One region of the Bacillus sp. SRL337 genome, then DNA from elsewhere that is predicted to be linked to it. Evidence: predicted binding sites of a transcription regulator. Region 1 holds the regulator's gene; each other region holds the start of a gene.

Region 1 (2,276 bases):
ACAGGTTGTGACCCACACTTCAGGAGGGATTCATTTGCAGTAAGTTTTAATGATACTTTCTGGTTTGATGAAGAAGAGTATCTGAGGTGGCTAAAAAAGAAAATTATCGAATTTCCTGAAGGATTTGTAATGGTGGAGGAAGGGGATGGGAGTGGGAACCAGTTGGTCAGCTGGAACTATCCACTAGAGAGCATGAAGGTCGACCTATCGGGTATATCCATTTATTTTATTTGAAGTCCGATTACCGGCAAAAGGGGGTGGGTAACGATATTCATCAATATGCTCTTCGATTTTTCAGGGGGAAAAATGGAAGAGAGTACCACCTGAGAGTTTCCCCGGCCAATATTCCTGCCAGAAGATTCTACAAGAAGATTGGAATGAAAGAAATGGGTCCAGAGCTGGATGGAAAAGTCATCCGAATGAAAGGGGAAATAGGCAAATGAAATCATATGTTGCCCTCAGCTTAAGAAATATTGAGCAGATACGGTAAGGCTGTGAAAAAATACTATACATACGATTGGACTCAAGCTGAAAGAACTGCCAGACTCGTGAATCTTCAGAGAATAGGGTGGAAAGAAGCGGCCGTTATGGAATCAGGTGTAGTCGTCACTATACCTTTCATTGAAGAGGAAGAAGTCCCGTATGAACATGAAAGTATCTTAGAAGCAGCCGCTGTGGCTGAGTATCATGAAAAATGGCGTGAATTTCCTCGTGCAGACGGCCATTTGCGGAATGGACATAGTGTTTCAGGAGAAGAGCTGAACCAGTTTTTAAAGAGAAACGAACCGAATATAAAACGCCAAAAGGCATTACCTTTGTAAAAGAATTGCCAAAAACAGCATCTGGAAAAATTCAAAGGCTTATCATTCGGAGAGGATTCTGGAAGGGAAGAAAGTCGAATGGTAAATTGATCTTGGCCACAGTGTAAAAATACTATTATAAAGGCTTTAAATCTAGTAATATAATATAAAAAATCCAGGCTGAATCAGCCTGGATTTTTTATATTAATGAATTTGGCGGTATACTCCGATGACTTTACCCAAAATGGAAACATGACGTAAAATGATTGGCGCCATAGAAGAGTTTTCAGGCTGAAGGCGGAAAAAATCCTGCTCCTTAAAGAAGCGTTTGACTGTTGCTTCGTCTTCCTCTGTCATGGCCACCACTATATCTCCGTTATTGGCGGTTTGCTGCTGACGGACAATTACATAGTCTCCGTCAAGGATCCCGGCTTCTATCATACTATCACCCATGATTTCAAGCATGAAAACTTGTTCATCTGATGGAGCAAGGTGCTGGGGCAGCGGGAAAAATTCTTCTACATTTTCAATAGCCGTAATCGGCTGCCCGGCTGTTACCTTCCCAATTAAAGGAACGTTAACGGCAGCTTGCCTCGGGATCGAATCTTCTTCCAGGTTCAATACTTCAATCGCCCTTGGCTTTGTAGGGTCTCTTCTAATCAATCCCTTGCTTTCCAATCTTGCAAGGTGACCATGGACAGTGGAGCTGGAAGCCAGGCCGACAGCTTCACCGATTTCTCTAACGGAAGGAGGGTATCCCTTTAATTTGACTTCTTCTTTGATATATTGAAGGATATCCTGCTGCCTTTTTGATAATTTTGTCATTTATTCCACCTCTAAACCGATCTTTTGTTCCCATTATAGCATGACTCCCAAGGTGATACAAACATAAGTTCGAATAAATGTTGACACCAAACGAGTGTTCGTATTATAATCAAATCAACAAAAGCGAACAAACATTCGTACGGAGGTAATAGTGTAATGGTATCTATCTGGAGAAATTATTCTTATGTTATCCTTCTAATGGGATTAGCAGTGATTATGGGGGCAGTTGCATTGATGAAGATAGGAGCAGGTGACTCTTATCAAAAAGTGACAGTTCAAGAAGGTGACTCGATCTGGACGATTGCAGAGGAACTCTCTGATGACTATAATATGTCTACAAAAGATTTGGTGGAATGGGTAAGCGAAAATAATAATCTCGCAACAGACATAATACAACCGGGTGACTCATTGATAATTCCTGGCGGGAAACCAATTCATATTAACGACAGCAGTTATGAACTTGCAAGCGGAAAAGAATAGGAGTATGAATGATGAGAGCAGCAATATATTGCAGGGTCAGTACAAAGAAAGATACACAGGAATCATCCCTCCAGAGACAGGAGGAAGAACTACTAAAACTGGCTGGTAATTTCAATTTTGAGGTTGAGCATATCATCAAGGATCAAGCGAGCGGCTATGAATTGGACAGGG
Region 2 (2,276 bases), 190 kb from region 1:
GAACTTGCTGGTCAGATTTCTGAAGAAGAAATGAGCGAACTGAATGCCAAAGTGGATATGGATAAAGAGGACGTTGAAGATGTGGCAAGGGAATTCCTGATCTCCAAAGGGATCATAGAGGAATAAAAATAGAGGATTCAAGCTGATCTATTCGGGTAAAAAACCTATAGATCAGCTTTTTTTGCAGGATATTTCCAAAAAACATCGAATTAAAGTAGAGGAGGAGTTGAAATAACAATGGATTTTTTAACGAGAAATGAAATGAAACCGCTGCTCGATAAATCAAAAGTGATTGCAGTCGTGGGGTTGAGTGACAACCCTGAGAGAACATCTTATATGGTTTCCAAAGCCATGCAGGACAATGGCTATGAAATCATTCCGGTCAACCCGACAATAGATGAAGCATTGGGGGTAAAGGCAGTACCGACACTGAAGGACATCGGCAGGCATGTTGATATTGTCAATGTGTTCCGCAGGTCGGAATTCCTTCCTGAAATCGCTAGAGAATTCGATGAGATCGATGCAGATATCTTCTGGGCACAGCTTGGTGTATACAATGAACAAGCCTATGACTTTTTGAAAAGTAAGGGATATACCGTTATCATGGACCGCTGTATCAAGGTAGAACATGCTTTAACACGATAGGGATTCGAACAAGCGACGGATGGATTTCCGTCGCTTGTTTTTGGGTGCCAAGAGACCGTTTCATCGGCATGGACTTTAACGAAAAAATGATCACACTCGGATAAGAAACCCGGCAATCTTCCATTCTTTTTACATGTCTTTATGAAAATAAATTTGCGAAATTTAAATAAAACGATACAATAAAGCATAGAAGTTTGCCGATACTGTGGTAAAATAAAAGGGCGAACAAATGTTCTTTTATATAAAATAAAGCACTTTAATTAGACAGAGATAAGTTTTGAAAGGGGAATGTTCGTGGCCAACAGGAATCAGAGCATGGATTACAATGATGATGCGATTCAGGTATTGGAGGGTCTTGAAGCGGTCAGAAAAAGACCGGGTATGTATATCGGATCCACAGACGCCAGGGGCCTGCATCACTTAGTATATGAAATCGTTGATAACTCTGTAGATGAAGCGTTAGCGGGATACGGAGATGAAATCACTGTTACTATACATAAAGATAACAGCATGAGTGTAGAAGACAGCGGACGTGGGATGCCGACGGGCATGCATAAGCTTGGGAAACCCACACCCGAGATCATTCTGACTGTTCTCCATGCCGGGGGTAAATTCGGGCAGGGAGGCTACAAAACAAGCGGAGGATTGCATGGTGTAGGGGCATCGGTCGTGAATGCCCTTTCCGAGTGGCTGAAAGTGACCATCATGAGAGATGGTTATGTTTATGAGCAGACCTTTGTAAACGGAGGAAAACCTCAAACGACACTCGAAAAAGTGGGAAAAACCAAAAAAAGCGGGACAAGGATCAGTTTTAAACCGGATCCATCCATTTTCAGTGTGACATCCTTTAACTACGACACATTGTGTGAACGTCTCCGGGAATCGGCTTTTCTTCTCAAGGGTCTCAGGATTACGATTGTCGATGAACGGCACGATCAAAAGGATGTATTTCATTTTGAAAGCGGGATCCAGGCATTCGTTCAATACCTGAATGAAGAGAAAGACAGCATCCATCCGGTTGTGTTCTTTGAAGGAGAACATAACAGTATCGAAGTGGAGTTCGCTTTCCAATTTAACGATGGCTTTTCAGAGAATATCCTGTCGTTCGTCAATAATGTCCGTACCAAGGACGGCGGGACACACGAAGCGGGTTCGAAAACAGCCATGACTCGTGTGTTCAATGAATATGCACGAAAAGCGGGAATCCTGAAGGATAAAGACAAGAATCTGGAAGGGACGGATATCCGTGAAGGCCTTGCCGCCATTGTTTCTGTCCGTATTCCCGAGGAACTTCTTCAATTCGAAGGACAGACAAAGGGGAAACTTGGAACAAGTGAAGCAAGATCTGCAGTGGATGCTGTTGTTTCGGAGCATCTGCTTTATTTCCTCGAGGAAAATCCGGATACCAGTTCCCTGCTGATCAAGAAGTCGATAAGGGCTGCACAGGCCAGGGAAGCAGCGAGACGAGCACGTGAAGACGCCAGGAACGGTAAGAAGAGAAAACGGTCAGAAACGATTCTTTCCGGCAAGCTGACTCCGGCCCAGTCCCGAAATCCACAGAAAAATGAACTTTATCTTGTCGAGGGTGATTCTGCAGGCGGCTCAGCTAAACAAGGCCGTGACAGGAAATT
Region 3 (2,276 bases), 510 kb from region 1:
GAATAATCCGTATCTCCCTCTGTTATGGTTTTCATGTCAAGCGCATCCATGTCAATGATGGCAATATGATTTCTTTTTCCTTTGAAAAATCCACTGTCATCGGACTTATATTTCATTTTCGTCACTTCAAGCGGTTGAGGATGCTTTTCTTCTTCCTTTCCTTCCGAGAGTGATTCCCCTTCACCCAGTGCTGTTGAGAAGGCAATCTTTTTCCCGCAAGGCGACCATACAGGCTGGGAAGCCCCATTTGGACAGAAAGTGAGTTGCCGTGCTTCTCCTCCCCCCCTTGAGATCAGGAACAACTGGCTATGGTCGGAACGGTTCGAGACAAAGACTACTTTTTCTCCATCAGGTGACCACCTTGGTGATGAATTTCGGTTCTTTCCAAATGTCCATTGAATGCTTTTACCCGTGTCGATATCAATAAGATACAGGTTTGATATGTAATCATTCTTTTCTTGATCCATTTCCGTCAGCACATAGACAGCTTCTTTCCCATTAGGTGATAGTTTTGGATCGGAAACAGATTTTAATTTAAAAAGATCCTCTGCAGTAACTCCTCTTTTGTTTGTCAAATTGCCAACTCCTTTTCAAAATCAAATTTCTATTTAAAAAATTCGACAGCTTTGGCTCAAATCCTCTGTTTCAATTCTTATCTGAATGTTTTTTCTGTCTTTATTACCCACTCTCGGGTAAAGGTATTGATTAGATTTGAATTAATTAACCATACTATGGAAAAAAGATTGGAATTCGACTGAGTTCTGCAATATTGGATATTGATAAATCCGGGAAAAGTACGTAAAATAAATATACGAACAAACGTTCTGAAATTCCTTATAAAAAGGAGCATGATTATGACCAGGATTTCTGAGGAAGATCGAAACATCTTAGAGCAGGCCATTTACCTGCCAATGGTCTTGACTGTGCTGGACAGGGATTTCGCTGTTGTGGAAAAAAGTCCCTTCAAACTGAAAAGACCATATCTGGAACTGATCGAGGAAACGATGAAGATCATTCAAAGCGAACTTGCAGGTGTAAAGAAGTACATGAAAAACAATGGAATGAAAGTGGAAAGAATTAAGACGGATGATGCCTTCACCATGTATCTGTTCCTTTACAAAGGATATGAGGAGCATCACAATTACTTCAACCCCCGCCTCCGCAACAGGGTCGAGGATTTGTTGAGGTTTTATTTGTATCAGCGGTTCTTGAAAATCGAGACCCAGGAAAGCAAAAAAGCATAAGTGCCCACCTCCATATTGCAGGCTGCCCCTGACCGCCTTCCAAGAAAACACTCTAATACAAGAAGCAAAAGCCCAGCAGAAACCTATCCTGCTGGACTTTTGACTTTCCTCCTCTACACTTCGGCAATTATCCCATGGTTACCTATCTTCCCCTGAGGTTTTCTGGCTCCATGAATAAGCTGGTATCTGTTCTTAAGCCCTGGCAGGATAAGCTGTGAAATTCCTCGATGACGTTTTTCTTTCTGTGTGAACAATTCGATGCTGATAATTAATCCTTAACATCGCCGTCCTCATCATTTGCTGCTCAAAGCTAGCATAGGAAATGGGAAGAGTAAAGCTGCAGCGATTCCTGAATGTAACGTTGATTTCTTTGCTGTTTAACTTCGTATGAGAAAGGACATGATCCTGGGATATCCAGATACATTCGGATTTGACCGGTGAAGTGGTTGGAAAGAGATAAATAGACGAATGAGGATCTACAATGATGGGGGCTTTATGGGTGATGCCTGTTAAACGTTTGGTGCCGTCTTTCCGACCTTGGTAAGATGATCCAAAAAACTCACAGCTTTTCTTGATGATGTCAAAAGGCTTAAACGGTGATATCAGCGTTTCGCTCACTTCATGGATTTCTGTATACGTCCTGGCGCCGTATTCAATCGGCATAATCAGCATCGTATAGGGATTAATTTCATATTCTTCAATAATTCGAGATTTCTCGACCATTCCTTTCCCTCCTCTACAATTTCTCTAATATAATAACATAATATTCCAAAAATTACACTAAATTCCTTAAATTATCTAAAATGATTTATCAGAAAATTTAAAATTTTACGTTGTTTTCTTCTTCCTTTTCTCATATAATAGAAAAAAGTTCTTTTACCGGAAAACCGGTGGGCCCAAAAAGAGCTTTTTTATAAACACGGAAATATCGTCTTTAATGTATGTGGCACCTTATTAGAACTTTGTTGGATGAGTGTTAATGATACACCATTAATCTTTGTGAATAGGGGTTGATCGAGCGGAAGATGTACG

Evidence for each region. Region 1 encodes LexA, which represses DNA repair genes until DNA is damaged. Its sites were predicted from a motif close to CGAACATATGTTCG; they were not measured.
Region 2: parE (DNA topoisomerase IV subunit B) is a predicted target of LexA. The motif match lies at 868-881, and genes of this name have one in related genera.
Region 3: AC4E8A_RS06450 (YhjD family protein) is a predicted target of LexA. The motif match lies at 813-826, and genes of this name have one in related genera.

What each region holds. Positions count from the first base shown of each region.
Region 1 is NZ_OZ481793.1:1,824,696-1,826,971, forward strand. Features, by position in the region: gene AC4E8A_RS08865 (GNAT family N-acetyltransferase) at 216-443, shown strand; gene AC4E8A_RS08870 (hypothetical protein) at 474-821, shown strand; gene lexA (transcriptional repressor LexA) at 1,005-1,625, opposite strand; gene yneA (cell division suppressor protein YneA) at 1,782-2,105, shown strand; gene AC4E8A_RS08885 (YneB family resolvase-like protein) at 2,117-2,276, shown strand, end outside.
Region 2 is NZ_OZ481793.1:2,017,906-2,020,181, forward strand. Features, by position in the region: gene AC4E8A_RS09955 (glycine betaine ABC transporter substrate-binding protein) at 1-126, shown strand, start outside; gene AC4E8A_RS09960 (CoA-binding protein) at 238-645, shown strand; gene parE (DNA topoisomerase IV subunit B) at 961-2,276, shown strand, end outside.
Region 3 is NZ_OZ481793.1:1,313,795-1,316,070, reverse strand. Features, by position in the region: gene AC4E8A_RS06455 (S9 family peptidase) at 1-575, opposite strand, end outside; gene AC4E8A_RS06450 (YhjD family protein) at 855-1,244, shown strand; gene AC4E8A_RS06445 (competence protein ComK) at 1,437-1,967, opposite strand.